Regions from separate parts of the Bradyrhizobium sp. YCK136 genome, predicted to be linked through region 1. Evidence: riboswitches for the same ligand, from Rfam matches in the RefSeq annotation. Region 1 holds a riboswitch; the other holds the start of a gene.

Region 1 (7,844 bases):
GAAGTTCCTGCTGACCGGATTGATCCTCGCTGCGGCCTTCTTGCTGATTGCGCGCTTCAGCCCGGCCGCTCTTGCCTCCGTGCACGCCTTCCGGGACGAATTGGCTCTGGTCCTGCTGGCCGTCGGGGGCACGATCGTCTATGCGCTCGCGATCCTCGTTCTGTTCGGCCGCCGCTGGCTGATCGCGCTGGTGCGCGGCTAGGCGCCGGAGCGTAGCACTCGTCTCCAGGGTGTAAGTGACCTCCGCACATCCCTTGATTTTGCACGATTGCTGTGGTACGGTCGCCTCATGATCAAATCAGTGCGCAATATCAACTCGATGCACGTGACCCGCTTCGGCTGGGCCGTGGGAGGAGTCGCGCGCTAGGAATTCGACGACGACATCTTTCCACCAGGCCCCGCCGGCATCGGACGGGGCCTTTTGTTTGGCCACGCTCCCTGCCGGCACAACAGCAGGAGCGTCCCATGCCACCGCAACAGACTAACATCACCTCCGAGACGGGGGGTGATGCTGCGCGGCTTCGCCTCGACCTCTCCACCGTCTTGAGCTTGCAAGCGATATTGGCTTGCATTTCGGGATCGGCGTCAGAGCCCGCGCGTCTCCTTGCAGGACCTGAGTGACAGGGAATTGATGGATATCGGCTTGACACGTGGCGAGATCGACTACCTCACGCCAGAACGCGCAATAGACAGGCTTAGAGATGGCACGACGGGCCTGTGGGGCCGTGGTGTGATGTAACTGACCATAAATCTCTGCTTATGCGATCCCGCGCCATTACAATAGAAAGGTGGCGATCATGACGTCACATGTTGCTGTTGCTCAGGCGGACGTAGAAGTCCGGCGATTGACTGTCGATGATCTGGATCTCTTTCGCGAAAGGCGCTTCAGAAGTACCCTCAAACGTTTGGTTCTCCTGAAGAGGACGAAGGCGGTGAAGCGATGCTGATGGCTTATCGCCACTGGCTCAGTGGCACTATTCTTGGCGCGTTTGAATCCGGGAGCTTGATCGGCATCGCGGGCCTCCATGTCTCACCCTACAAGAGATCGCAGCACCGGGGTCAAATCTTCACGGTCTATGTAAGAGAAGACGATCAAGGGAAAGGTGTCGGAGATCGGCTCATCAAAGAGATTCTTGCCCCATGCCGAGGCACGTGTCGAACAGGTGCATCTTGCCGTCTTGTTAACAGCAACCGCTGCAATCAAGACCTACAAGCGGAATGGGTTCGAAGTCTACGGCACCGATCCTGGCGCCATCCGCATCGGGGATATCACGTACGACCAGTACCTTATGATGAAGAAATTCATCCGCTGAATTCGATTTGGCGTGGCCTGGTTGGGCTGGAAACCGGGCGCAGCGGCGGAGCGCCGAATCCTAGGACCCACGGGAAATGAGCGGACTTCAGCCTTTCCAAGCAAATTCCGTTGACGGATGAACGGTGCTTTTCCCGGCCTGCGATCAACGTTCACGCCCAAACCCATTTGCCTTGCCACTTTTTCCACGGCAATATGCCGGCAAAACAACCATGAGAACGGGATAAAAAATGGCTGCTCCCATCAAGTTCGGCGTTGGCCAAAGTGTGCTGCGCAAGGAGGATGACGCGCTCATCCGCGGCAAGGGCCGCTATACCGACGATTACGCGCCGCAGGCCGCGCTCCGCTGCTTGATGCTGCGCTCGCCGCATGCGCATGCCAAATACACCATCGATGCGAGCCGCGCCCGCGGGCTTCCCGGCGTCGCGCTGATCCTGACCGCCGACGACGTTGGGGATCTCGGCAATCTGCCCTGCCTGTTCAACCTCGAGACCGATCCCTTCACCGGCCCGCCTTACCCGATCCTGGCCAAGGACGAGGTGCGCCATGTCGGCGATTCCATCGCCTTCGTGGTCGCCGAGACCATCGACCAGGCTCGCGACGCGATCGAGGCGATCGAGGTCAAATGGTCGCCTCTGCCGGCGGTGACCGGCGTCGTCAACGCCGTGAAGAAGGGCGCGCCGCAGGTCTGGCCGGACAAGGCCGGCAACGTGCTGTTCGACGTTTCGATCGGCGACAAGGCCGCGACCGAAGCCGCCTTTGCCAAGGCGCATGCGGTCGCCGAGATCGCCATCGTCAATCCGCGCGTGGTCGCGAACTTCATGGAGACGCGCGCGGCGGTCTGCGAATATGACGCCAAGCGCGACCATCTGACGCTGACGGTCGGCAGCCAGGGCAGCCATCGCCTGCGCGACATTCTCTGCCAGAACGTGCTGAACATCCCGACCGAGAAGATGCGGGTGATCTGCCCCGACGTCGGCGGCGGCTTCGGCACAAAACTGTTTCCGTACCGCGAATACGCCCTGATGGCGGTCGCGGCGCGCAAGCTGAAGAAGGCGGTGAAATGGGCGGCCGACCGCTCCGAGCATTTCATGGGCGACGCGCAGGGTCGCGACAACGTCACGACCGCGAAGATGGCGCTGACTGAAGACGGCAAGTTCCTCGCCATGGATTGCGACTTGATGGGCGACATGGGCGCGTATCTGTCGACCTTCGGGCCCTATATCCCGCATGGCGGCGCCGGCATGCTGCCGGGCCTCTACGACATCCAGGCCTTCCACTGCCGGGTGCGCACCATCTTCACCCACAGCGTGCCGGTCGACGCCTATCGCGGCGCGGGCCGGCCCGAGGCGGCCTATGTCATCGAGCGCCTCGTCGATGCCTGCGCCCGCAAGCTCGACATGACGCCGGACGCCATCCGCCGCAAGAACTTCATCCAGCCAAAGGCGCTGCCGTACAAGACGGCCACGGGCAAGGTCTATGATTCCGGCGACTTCGCCGCGCATCTGAAGCGCGCCATGGAAATCGCCGAGTGGAAGGAGTTTCCCAAGCGCGCCAAGGCGGCCAAGAAGCAGGGGCTCATTCGCGGCATCGGCCTTGCGAGCTATGTCGAGATTTGCGGCGTGATGGGTGAGGAGACGGCCAACGTCCGCCTCGATCCCAATGGCGACGTCACTGTCCTGATCGGCACGCAGTCGAGCGGACAGGGGCACCAGACCGCCTATGCGCAGATCGTCGCCGAGCAGTTCGGCGTGGCGCCGGAGCGCGTCCACGTCCGTCAGGGCGATACCGACGAGATCGCGACCGGTCTCGGCACCGGCGGCTCGGCTTCGATCCCGTCAGGCGGCGTCAGCGTCGAGCGCGCCACGCGCGAGCTCGGGCAAAAGCTGAAGGAGATCGCGGCGCAGGCGCTGGAAGCCAGCGCCGGCGACCTCGAGATATCGGAGGGCGTGTTGCGCATCGCCGGTACCGACCGTTCGATCTCGTTCGCCGATCTCGCCAAGCGGCCGGGCGCCGATCCGTCGAAGCTGAACGGCAGCGCCACCTTCGCCAGCGCCGACGGCACCTATCCCAACGGCACCCATGTCGCGGAGGTCGAGATCGATCCGGCGACCGGCATCATCAAGATCGTCCACTACGTGATCGTCGACGATTTCGGCAAGACGCTCAACCCGCTGCTGCTCGCTGGCCAAGTGCATGGCGGCGCCATGCAGGGCATCGGCCAGGCCTTGATGGAGCAGGTGGTCTACGGCGCCGGTGACGGCCAGCTGATCACCGCGACCTTCATGGACTACGCGCTGCCGCGGGCGGCTGATGGTCCGGACTTCGTGTTCGAGACCGCCAACGTTCCATGCAAGACCAATCCCATGGGCGTGAAGGGGGCGGGCGAGGCCGGCGCGATCGGCTCCTGTCCGGCCGTCGTCAACGCCATCGTCGACGGGCTCTGGCGCGAGTACAAGATCGACCACATCGACATGCCGGCGACCCCGGAACGGGTGTGGATCGCCATCAGCGAGCACCGTCGCCGTCACAGCCTGTAAGCCACAATCCTGCCGCGCGGGAATAAACGCCCCGCGCGGGGTTCTATCCATGGATGGATCGCGACTCCCGTGAAGCGGGTGGAGGGTCCAATCCCAAGGCATCTGCGAGTCGGAGAAACTAACCAATGAAACGGACGATGATTGTCGTGACGACCCTGCTATTGGGCGCGGGCGCCGTGATGGCGCAGCAGGAGGTCGCGGTTCAACAGGATAATCTGATGCGCTCGCAGGCCAAGAGCCTCTATACGGTCATCCTGAAGATGACCAAGGGCGATATCCCCTACGACCAGAAGGCCGCCGACGAGGCGATCGCCAATCTCGAGACCGACGTCGCCAAGATCGCCAAGACCTTCGAAGTCAATCCCAAGCAGGACGTGGTGAACGCGACCTATGGGGCCTCGCCGAAGGTCTGGAAGAACAAGGCCGATTTCGACTCCAAGATCCCGCCGGTGCAGAAGGCGATCGCGCAGGTCAAGGGCAAGATCACCGACGTCGCGAGCCTCAAGGCCGCCTATACCGCGATCAACGATCGTTGCACCGACTGCCACGAGACGTATCGGCTGAAGTTGAAGTAGCCACCTGAATTTTTTCCACGCTCGACCTCGTAGCCCGGATGAGCGCAGCGATATCCGGGGAAGGCGACCCCGCATGTCGCTTCGCTCATGCGGCTCCGAGCGTTGCTTCAATCAGCACGGCCTGCCGGACCTGGTAGTTGCGGCAGGTGCGCAGGTCAGCTAGGTTGTACTTCACGAAGAGCCTCCGTGCTCATTCGTCCTATCGCGCGACTGGCGAGCTAACGTGGAATCGACCACGGTGAAGCGCGAAGGGTTCCGACGCCGATCGCCTGGGCAACCAATCTGCTGGAAAAACAGCGTGTTGAGGAGCCCGAGCATGCCGTCATTTCGCAACGAACTGTCCATCAACGATCAAGAGATCGCCGCTGCCCTTGTGGGGGAAGAGCGCCGCCAACAGGACGGCGTCGAGCTGATTCCGTCCGAGAATTACACCTACCCGGAGGTGCTTGAGCTGCTCGGATCGGTCTTCACCAATAAATATTCCGAGGGATATCCGGGACGCCGATACTACGGCGGCCAGCAGTATACGGACGAAATCGAGCGCCTCGCACGCGAGCGGGCTTGCTCGCTTTTTCGTGCCGAGCACGCCAACGTTCAGCCTCTTTCCGGATCGCCGATGAATCAGGCCGTCTATCTCGGCCTGTTGGAGCCCGGCGACACCATTCTCGCCATGGACCTGTCCCATGGCGGTCATCTCACCCACGGCGCGCCGGTGTCCCATATGGGGCGTTTGTTCAACTTCATTCGCTACAAGACGGACCCGTCAAACGGCGGCGCGATAGATTTCGACGAATTGCGCGCGATTGCGCGTGAAGCGCGTCCGAAGATGGTGTTGTGCGGCTACAGCTCCTATCCGCGCGACCTGGACTATGCGGCATTCAAGAGTATTGCCGACGAAGTTGGCGCGCTCACGATGGCTGACGTGAGCCACTATGGCGGATTGGTTGCCGCGAATGTCATGCGCAATCCGATTGATGCCGGCTTCGACGTCATGACGACGACATCCCACAAGACACTGCGCGGCCCCCGGGGCGGGATCATCCTATGCCGGAAAGAAAATGCCGGTCGGATCGATGCTTCCGTATTTCCCGGTTTGCAGGGCGGACCTCACATGAACGTCGTGGCCGGGATTGCCGTGACGCTCAAGAAGGCGGCGACCCCGGATTTCCAGGTCTACGCGCGGCAGGTCTTGCGCAACGCGAAGGTTCTTGCCGGCGCGCTGATGGAGCGCGGGATGAAGCTGGTCACGGACGGGACGGACAATCACATGATGGTCGTCGATACGGCAGCGTCCGTCGGAATGGACGGGCGGGCCGCCGAGGATGTGCTTGATGCCATAGCCATCACCACGAACAAGCAAGTGATTCCGGACGATCCGCGCCCGCCGCTCAGGCCGAGCGGTATTCGCCTTGGGACACCGGCGGCGACCACGCGTGGCATGGGAGAGCCCGAAATGCGTCGTATCGGCGAGTTCATTGCGGCGGCTCTGCAGGCGAACGGCAACGATGTGGTCGTCGCGCGCCTCAGGTCAGAGTGCGTCGAGATGTGCCGGGCTTTTCCTGTTCCGGGCGTGGTGTCCGGAGCAAATTCTGTTCCGAAGGCCTGACGGATCGTTCTCAGAGTGGTTATCTTCGGTCGAGCCGCCGCGGCGTTGATTCGACCTGCTGGATGCCGGCGCATCTCGCTCCCGATTGCCTCACGATGTTTGGAGTTCCAACGCGCGGCGCGGATCCTAGTCAACAGCGAGACTGGCCATGGTAAAACCCTTTCCGTCGAAGACCCACATCGGCAACCATATGCTGCATCCGGAAACGCTGATGCTGACCTATGGCTATGATCCGCAACTGTCGGAAGGCGCCATCAAGCCGCCGGTGTTCCTGACCTCGACCTTCGTGTTCAAGACCGCCGAAGACGGGCAGGACTTCTTCGACTACGTCGCCGGCCGGCGCGAGCCGCCGGAGGGGATGGGCGCGGGCCTGGTCTATTCGCGCTTCAACCACCCCAACAGCGAAATCGTCGAGGACAGGCTCGCGGTCTATGAGCGCACCGAGAGCTGCGCGCTGTTCTCCTCCGGCATGGCGGCCATCGCAACCACGATCCTCGCCTTCGTGCGCCCCGGCGACGTCATCCTGCACTCCCAGCCGCTCTATGGCGGGACGGAAACCCTGCTGACCAACACGCTTGCGCGCCTGTCGATCGGCGCTGTCGGCTTTGCCGACGGCATCGACGAGGCGGCGGTCAAGCAGGCCTCGGAGGAGGCGATGGGCAAGGGCCGGGTTTCGATGATCCTGATCGAGACCCCGGCCAACCCGACCAATGGCCTCGTCGACGTCGCGATGATCCGCCGCATCGCCGACGCGATCGGAAAGACCCAGGGGCATACGCCGATCATCGCCTGCGACAATACGCTGCTCGGGCCGGTGTTTCAGCGGCCGATCGAGCATGGCGCGGACCTTTCGCTGTACTCGCTGACCAAATATGTCGGCGGTCACTCCGACCTGATCGCGGGCGCCGCTCGGCGCGAAGGCGATCATGAAGGGCATCAAGTCGCTGCGCGGAGCCATCGGCACCCAGCTCGATCCGCATTCCTGCTGGATGATCAACCGCTCGCTCGAGACGCTGAGCCTGCGCATGGAAAAAGCCGATGCGAATGCGCGCCTCGTGGCGGCTTATTTGCGCGATCATCCCAAGGTGGCCAAGGTCCACTATCTCGGTCATCACGAGGAGGCATCGCCAGCGGGGCGTGTGTTCGCGAGGCAGTGCCTGGGGGCGGGATCGACGTTCTCGTTCGACATCGCCGGCGGCAAGGAGGCCGCGGTCAAATTCCTCAACGCGCTGCAAATCCTCAAGCTGGCGGTGAGCCTCGGCGGCACGGAGTCGCTGGCCAGCCTGCCGGCGACGATGACCCATTCCGGCGTTCCCGCCGACATCCGCCAGAAGATCGGCGTGCTCGATTCCACGATCCGGCTGTCGATCGGCATCGAGAACCCGTCGGATCTGATCGCGGACCTCGCGCAGGCGCTGAACGCGGCTTGAGCGGGGGGATCAAAGCGGATTGGACGCGCGGCATGCCGACATGATCGCCGCGGCAGCCTCGTTGCTCTGCGCGCCCGAGAGCTGCCGCACGAGGCAGACGTAATAGCCCTTGCTGGATGCGTTCAACAGGGAATCGCCGTTGACGACGAGCCAGTTGCAGGCGGAGCGGATGTACTGCACGGCAAGGGGCGATCGTGTATCGCGGATTGCGGACAGCTCGCATTGAGCTTGCTTTTCCATGTCGCTCTGCGCGAGCACCGGTCCGAAGAAGCAAAGAAACGCTCCGGCGGCGACGAGGCCTGGCACAACGTGCCACGGCGCGCGCGCCGATCTTCTGATGCCGGCGTCGCCGGGCCGATCGAGAACGCTGGAAACGAGCCG
Region 2 (7,844 bases), 3.0 Mb from region 1:
TCTGCGCACCGCGGACGCGACCCGCGCCGCCGAGATCTATGCCGGCCGCTTCGTCTTCGCTGGCAAGATCGTCAATTGCCACGGCCGCTCGATCTTCGATCTCGAGCCGCCGTCGGAGGATTGGGAGGTTGCGCTGCTCGGCTTCGGCTGGCTGCGCCATCTGCGCGCCGCCGACACCGCGCTGACGCGCGCCAATGCGCGCGCGCTGGTCGAGGACTGGATCGCCAACCCCGCCAACAAGCGCCGCCCCGTCGCGCGGCGCGCCGACGTGCTCGCGCGGCGCGTGATCTCGCTGCTGTCGCAGGCGCCCCTGGTGCTCAACGACACCGACAACAAATTCTACCGCCGCTATCTGCGCGCGCTGGCCCGCGAGATCCGCTTCCTGCGCTACACCATGGTCAACATCCCGGACGGGGTGCCGAAGCTCCAGGTGCTGATCGCGCTGTGCTACACGACACTCTGCCTCGCCAACCAGGCGCGCCATATCCGCAGCGCCTCGAAAAAACTTTCGGACGAACTGCAGCGGCAGATCCTGCCCGACGGCGGACACATCTCCCGCAATCCGGGCGCGCTGATCGAGCTCCTGATCGACCTCTTGCCGCTGCGGCAGACCTTTGCCGCGCGCAACATCGCGCCGCCGCCGGCGCTGCTCAACGCGATCGACCGCATGATGCCGATGCTGCGCTTCTTCCGGCATGGCGACGGCAATTTCGCGCTGTTCAACGGCATGAGCGCAACGCCCTCGGACCTGCTCGCCACGCTGCTCGCCTATGACGACACCCACGGCGCGCCGATGGCGAACATGCCGCATACCGGCTTCCAGCGCCTCGATGCCGGCCAGACCACACTGATCATCGACACCGGCCCGCCACCGCCGGCCGGCGTCAGCCACGACGCCCATGCCGGCTGCCTGTCGTTCGAATTGTCCTCCGGCATCAGCCGCATCGTCACCAATTGCGGGATGCCGACCACGGGCCGCGACAATTGGCGGCCGTTCGCGCGCAGCACGGCGGCGCATTCGACGCTGACCTATCACGACACCTCTTCATGCCAGTTCGTGGAGATGTCGGCGATGAAGCGGCTGTTGCATGGCTCGCCTGTCACCAGCGGCCCGGTCGAGGTCGAGAGCTATCGCGAGGTCGTTCAGAACGGCACGCTGCTCACGACGTCGCATGACGGCTATCTTGCCAAATTCGGCGCGATCCATCGCCGCGTCCTGATGATCGCCAATGACGGCGCGCGCATCGACGGCGAGGACACGCTGTCGCCGCCGCAAGGCGGACGTTTCAAGGGCGCGGATGCCGATTTCGCGGTCCGCTTCCATCTGCATCCGGCGGTGAAGGCGAGCCGGCTGTCGGATGCCCGCGGCGTCATGCTGGTGCTGCCGAACCGCGACGTCTGGACCTTCGAGGCGCTCGACGACAAGGTCGATCTCGAGGACAGCGTGTTCCTGGCCGGCAATGACGGCCCGCGCCGCACCGCGCAGATCGTGATCCGGCAGGATGCCCGCCAGGTGCCCTCGCTCCGCTGGAGCTTTGTCCGCTCCACCGCTTCGCCCGCTGTCACCAATGCCCGCCGCAACGCCCGCCGCGAGCCGGAACTTCCGCTGTAAATGCGCACGATTCGGCCCCATCTCATCGTTGTGAAAACGGCCGAAAGCTGCTATCGAGCGCTCGCTCGCGCGACTGGCGACCTTGGATGGAGCACCATCGGGAAGCGCGGGACTTAAGACGCCGCGCGCCTGGGCATAGACACTCCTTAAGACAGAGGATCTTGCTCATGACTGACCATCCCCGCCGCGTCACCCGTGCCCTGCTTTCCGTCTCCGACAAGACCGGCCTGATCGAATTCGCCAAGGCGCTTGCCGCCCATGACGTCGAACTGGTTTCGACCGGCGGCACCGCCAAGGCGATCGCCGCGGCCGGCCTCAAGGTGAAGGACGTTTCCGAGCTGACCGGCTTCCCCGAGATGATGGACGGCCGCGTCAAGACGCTGCATCCGAAGGTGCATGGCGGCCTGCTCGCGATCCGCGACAACAAGGACCATGCGGATGCGATGAAGGCGCACGGCATCGCGCCGATCGATCTGCTCGTCGTCAATCTCTATCCGTTCGAGGCGACCGTGGACAAAGGCGCGGGCTTCGAGGATTGCATCGAGAACATCGACATCGGCGGCCCCGCGATGATCCGCGCCGCCGCCAAGAACCATGACGACGTCGCCGTGGTGGTCGAGGCCGAGGACTACAAGGCGGTGCTCGACGAACTCGCCGCCAACAAGGGCGCAACCACGCTGAAGCTGCGCCGGCGGCTTGCCGCGAAGGCCTATGCGCGCACCGCGGCCTACGACGCCGCGATCTCGAACTGGTTCAACCGGCAGCTCGAGATCGACGCACCTGATTTCCGCGCCTTCGGCGGCAAATTGATCCAGTCGCTGCGCTACGGCGAGAACCCGCACCAGACCGCGGCATTCTATGCGACTCCCGACAAGCGCCCGGGCGTCTCGACCGCACGGCAGCTGCAGGGCAAGGAGCTCTCCTACAACAACATCAACGACACCGATGCGGCATACGAGTGCATCGGCGAGTTTGACGCCAAGCGCACCGCGGCCTGCGTCATCGTCAAGCACGCCAATCCCTGCGGCGTCGCTGAGGGCTCCGACCTCGTCAGCGCCTATCGCAAAGCGCTCGCCTGCGATTCGACCTCGGCGTTCGGCGGCATCATCGCGATGAACCGCGCGCTCGACGCCGACACCGCGCGCGAGATCACGAAGATCTTCACCGAGGTGATCATCGCGCCCGACGCCAGCGAGGAAGCGATCGCGATCATCGGCGCGCGCAAGAACCTCCGCCTGCTGCTCGCGGGCAGCCTGCCCGATCCGCGCGCGCCGGGCCTCACCGCCAAGACGGTGGCCGGCGGCCTGCTCGTGCAGAGCCGCGACAACGCCGTGGTCGACGACATGACGTTCAAGGTGGTGACCAAGCGTGCGCCCACGGACGCCGAGATGCGCGACCTCAAGTTCGCGTTCCGGGTGGCCAAGCACGTCAAGTCCAACACCATCATCTACGCCAAGGATCTCGCTACCGTCGGCATCGGCGCGGGCCAGATGAGCCGGGTCGATTCAGCCCGGATCGCGGCGCGCAAGGCGCAGGATGCGGCGGCTGAGCTGAAGCTCGCCGAGCCGCTCACCAAGGGCTCGGTGGTGGCCTCGGATGCGTTCTTCCCGTTCGCCGACGGCATGCTCGCCTGCATCGAGGCCGGCGCTACCGCCGTTGTGCAGCCCGGCGGCTCCATGCGCGACGACGAGGTGATCAAGGCCGCCGACGAGCACGGCATCGCCATGGTGTTCACGGGAACGCGGCATTTCAGGCACTGATTTCGCCGTCATTCCGGGTTCATCGCTCCGCGATGCCCCGGAACGACGGCGGGAAGCTACTCCCGCACCCGCATCAACAGCCCCAGTCCCGCGACGAAGAACACCACCAGCACGGCCATGCCGGCCTTCTGGCTGGCCGTCACCGCCGTGATCATGCCGATCAGCAGTGGGCCGATGAAGGACGTCACTTTCCCGGTCAGCGCGAACAGGCCGAAATACTGCGCGATGCGATCCTTTGGCGCGAGGCGGATCAGCAACGTGCGCGAGGCAGCCTGAAGCGGACCGCCGGCGGCGCCAATCAGGCAGCCCAGCACGAGATAGGCGCGTTCAGCCGCGCTCGAGAACAGGGGAGCGCCCGGCTGGGGGGCCGCGACCTTGACGAACAGCACGCTGTCCTTGTCGACCAGAAGGATCGCCGCCACCGACAGCAGCAGAATCAGCATGCTGCCGGCGATGACGCGCTTCGGCCCGAGATGATCGTCGAGCTTGCCGCCGAGCCAGGCGCCGAACGCGCCGGCGATGGCGAGCATGATTCCGAAGGTGCCGATCTGGATCGTGTGCCAGCCGAAGGTGCCGGCGGCGTAGATGCCGCCGAATGCGAACAGCGACACCAGGCCGTCGGTGTAGATCATGTTGGCGAGCAGGAACGCTGCGAGCGATTTCTGCTGCGGCAAACTCCTGATCGATTGCTTCAGCTCCGACAGGCCTTTGCGTAGCGCCTCGCGCACCGGCCGCTTCGCCGGATAGTCCGGCGTGAACAGGAACATCGGCGTCACGAAGATGATGAACCACACCCCGGTCAGCGGTCCGGCGGCGCGATCACCTTGATGACTGGCCGGATCGAGCCCGAACAGCGGCGTGAAGCCGAGCAGCGTGCGTCCGGTCTCGGGATTCGCAGCGAGCAAGCCGAGCACGATGATCAGGCTCACGATGCCGCCGATGTAACCCGTAGCCCAGCCGGTGCCGGAGAGCCGGCCGATTCGCTCGGGCGGCACCAGGGTCGGCATCATCGCGTTGTTGAAGAGGGTGGCGAATTCCGCGCCGACGCTGGCGAGCGCGACCGCGGTGAGCAGGGGCGGAATGACTGAGGGATCGCCGGGCTTGCCGATCCACAGCGTGCAGGACGCCAGCACCAGCAGCGTGCCGAACCCCGCGATCCATGGTTTCCTGCGGCCCGAGGCATCCGCGATGGCCCCCAGCACCGGCGACATCAGCGCGATGGCGAGGCCCGCAGCCGCCATCGCAAAGCCCCACAGCGATTGGCCTGTGGCAGCATCTGGCGCGATGCTGGTGGCGAAATAGGGCGCGAACACGAAGGTCGTGATCAGCGTGAAATAAGGCTGCGCAGCCCAGTCGAAAAAGATCCAGCTGATGACAGCGGCGCGCGGCGGATAGGTCCGCAGCACGCCGGCCATGCGCGCATCCGGGGCGATCGTCGTCATCACGCAGTCCTCATCACGAACAGTTTTGCCTGTCTTGGGGCAAACCGTATAGCATAAGCGACGCGTGTGAACTGTCCCGAGGACCCGGCGGAAATTTGATGATGTCGTCATTTTCGACCCGGCGGACGTTTTTCGCCTTCCTGGCCACTCTGGCGCTTGGTCTGGCATCTGCGACCGCGCAGGATGCGCGGCGGGGCTATGTCCCGCCGGCGCTCGACACGGTGCATGCCGTTGCAGCCGAGCACGGCATGGTGGTGGCGCAGGAAAAGATATCGGCGCAGGTCGGCGCCGATATCCTGCGACGCGGCGGCAATGCCGTCGATGCCGCGGTCGCGACCGGTTTTGCGATGGCGGTGACCTATCCGCGCGCCGGCAATATCGGCGGCGGCGGCTTCATGATGATCCATTCCGCCGAGCGCAACGAGGACATCGCGATCGACTATCGCGAGACCGCGCCGGCAGCGACCACGCCGCAAATCTTCCTCGGCCCCGACGGCAAGCCCGACATTGCGAAGTCGCGCGATTCCGCGCTCGGCATCGGCGTGCCCGGAACCGTCGCAGGCCTTGCCCTGGCATGGGAGAAATATGGCTCGGGCCAGTTCACGCTGGCGCAATTGCTCGAGCCTGCGATCGCGCTCGCCCGCGACGGCTTCGTCGTCAGCGACGACATCGCCGACACGCTCCCGGGCTGGCACCGGCGGCTGACACGCTGGCCTTCCGCGGCCAGGATCTTCTCGCGCCCCGATGGCGCGCCGCTCAGTGACGGCGACAGGCTGGTGCAGGGCGACCTTGCCGATACGCTGGCGGCCGTCGCCGCGCAGGGACCACGCGGCTTCTATGAGGGCGCGGTCGCGGACAAACTCGCCAAGGCCGTGTCCGAGGCGGGCGGCATCATGACGCCAGCCGATCTGAAGACCTATCAGGCGGTGATCCGCACGCCGGTGCGCGGCACTTATCGCGGCTACGACATCGTGTCGATGCCGCTGCCTTCCTCCGGCGGCGTGGTGCTGGTGGAGACCCTCAATATCCTCGAAGGCTTTCAGCTTGCCGACCTCAAGCAGGGATCGCCGGCATCGCTGCATCTCCTGATCGAGGCCATGAAGCGTGCCTATGCAGACCGCGCGCGCTATCTCTTCGATCCTGCCTTCGTCAACGCACCGATCGAGACCCTCACGGCAAAGGACTACGCCGCCAAGCTGCGCGCGGGCATCTCCACCAGCCGCGCCACGCCGTCGAAGCAGCTGGTCTCCGCCGCCGCCTCGCCGCGCGAGGGCAGCAACACCACGCATTTCTCCGTCGTCGACAGCCGCGGCAACGCCGTCAGCAATACATACACGCTGAACTTCAGCTATGGCGTTGGCCTCGTCGCCGAGGGCACCGGCGTGCTGCTCAACAACGAGCTCGACGATTTCACCGCGGCGGTCGGCGCGTCCAACGCCTACGGCCTTGTCGGCTTCGAGGCCAACCTGCCGGGGCCCGGCAAGCGACCGTTGTCGTCGATGTCGCCGACCATCGTGCTGAAGGACGGCAAGCCGGTGCTGGTGACGGGTTCGCCCGGCGGCAGCCGGATCATCTCCACCGTGCTCCAGGTGATCGTGAACGTGCTCGATTACAAAATGGATGTGGCCGCCGCCGTTGCCACACCGCGGCTGCACCATCAATGGCTGCCGGACGAGGTGCGCGTCGAGCGCGGCTTTCCCGACGATGTCCTGTTCGAGCTGAAGGCGATGGACCATCCCATCGTCGAGCCGATGGGACAGACTTCCGCCAATTCGATCGCGGTGACACCGAATGGCCCCCTCGGCGCACCCGATCCGCGCACACGCGGCGCAGAGGCGGCAGGGCAGTAACTCGTCCGCCGCATGGCACGGAAGCGGGCGCCGGCTTGCGCCCGCTGCTGCGCGTGCTACCACCGCGCAACTTCAAGAAACTGCCGGGGAAACACACATGACCACAGCCGATCCGAACCAGCGCATCGAACGCGCCGAGATCGAGGACACCAGCCTTCTCGCCTTCTATCGCGACATGAACGCGCCGGAGCGGCGGACGTTCTGGGCCTGCGCGGCGGGCTGGGCGCTCGACGGCATGGACTTCATGATCTATCCGCTGGTGATCGGCACCATCATCGCGCTGTGGAAGGTCGATGCGGCCTCGGCGGGTCTCGCCGGCACCGTGACGCTGCTGGCCTCTGCGATCGGCGGCTGGCTCGGCGGCTACCTCTCCGACCATATCGGACGAGTCAGGACGCTCCAGATCACCATCATCTGGTTCTCGTTCTTCTCGCTGGTCTGTGCCGTCGTGCAGAATTTCGACCAGCTCCTGATTGCACGCGCCGTGCTCGGCCTCGGCTTCGGCGGCGAGTGGGCGGCGGGCGCAGTGCTGATGGGCGAGGCGATCCGGCCGCAATATCGCGGGCGCGCCGTCGGCTCGGTGCAATCGGGCTGGGCGGTCGGCTGGGGTCTCGCCGTGCTCTCGCAGGCAATCCTGTTCTCGGTCCTGCCGGCCGAGACGGCCTGGCGCTGGATGTTCGTGATCGGCGCGCTGCCGGCACTGCTGGTGTTCTACATCCGCCGTTCCGTCACCGAGCCGGAGATCGCAGCCGAGGCCCGTGCCAGGCATGCGGAAACGGGCAGTCATCCGAAGCTTTGGGAGATCTTCACCTTCCCGATGGTGAAGACCACGATCCTGGCGTCGCTGATGGCGACGGGTTGCCAGGGCGGCTACTACGCCGTCACCTTCTGGGTGCCGCAGTTCCTGACCAAGGAGCGGCATCTGTCGATCGTCGGCTCGACCGGCTATCTCTCGACGCTGATCATCGGCTCCTTCATCGGCTATCTCACCGGCGCCTGGCTCGCCGACCGGATCGGACGGCGCAATCTGTTCCTGATCTTCTCGCTCGGGGCCATGGCCGTGGTGCTGCTCTATACGCAGCTGCCGCTGACCAACGAGATCCTGTGGGTGCTTGGCTTCCCGCTCGGCTTTTTCGCCTCGGGCTATTTCTCGGGGATCGGCGCGTTCCTGACTGAGCTC

Evidence for each region. A riboswitch is a leader RNA that binds a small molecule or an ion and turns the genes downstream of it on or off. The one in region 1 is predicted to bind ZMP and ZTP.
Region 2: it holds a riboswitch for ZMP and ZTP, as region 1 does, so the genes downstream of both, purH (bifunctional phosphoribosylaminoimidazolecarboxamide formyltransferase/IMP cyclohydrolase) here and glyA (serine hydroxymethyltransferase) in region 1, are expected to answer to the same signal.

Annotation. Positions count from the first base shown of each region.
Region 1 covers NZ_CP172424.1:3,062,538-3,070,381, forward strand. Annotated here, with positions in the region: gene murJ (murein biosynthesis integral membrane protein MurJ) at 1-202, shown strand, start outside; gene ACFLEY_RS14405 (DUF1127 domain-containing protein) at 605-739, shown strand; partial or broken gene ACFLEY_RS14410 (hypothetical protein) at 947-1,093, shown strand; gene ACFLEY_RS14415 (hypothetical protein) at 1,104-1,313, shown strand; gene ACFLEY_RS14420 (xanthine dehydrogenase family protein molybdopterin-binding subunit) at 1,543-3,852, shown strand; gene ACFLEY_RS14425 (cytochrome c) at 3,978-4,427, shown strand; ZMP/ZTP riboswitch at 4,624-4,709, shown strand; gene glyA (serine hydroxymethyltransferase) at 4,744-6,033, shown strand; partial or broken gene ACFLEY_RS14435 (cystathionine gamma-synthase family protein) at 6,182-7,463, shown strand; gene ACFLEY_RS14440 (VF_A0006 family four-cysteine protein) at 7,473-7,703, opposite strand; gene ACFLEY_RS14445 (hypothetical protein) at 7,686-7,844, shown strand, end outside.
Region 2 covers NZ_CP172424.1:69,926-77,769, reverse strand. Annotated here, with positions in the region: gene ACFLEY_RS00390 (heparinase II/III family protein) at 1-1,612, shown strand, start outside; ZMP/ZTP riboswitch at 1,672-1,754, shown strand; gene purH (bifunctional phosphoribosylaminoimidazolecarboxamide formyltransferase/IMP cyclohydrolase) at 1,780-3,372, shown strand; gene ACFLEY_RS00380 (MFS transporter) at 3,429-4,814, opposite strand; gene ggt (gamma-glutamyltransferase) at 4,913-6,664, shown strand; gene ACFLEY_RS00370 (MFS transporter) at 6,762-7,844, shown strand, end outside.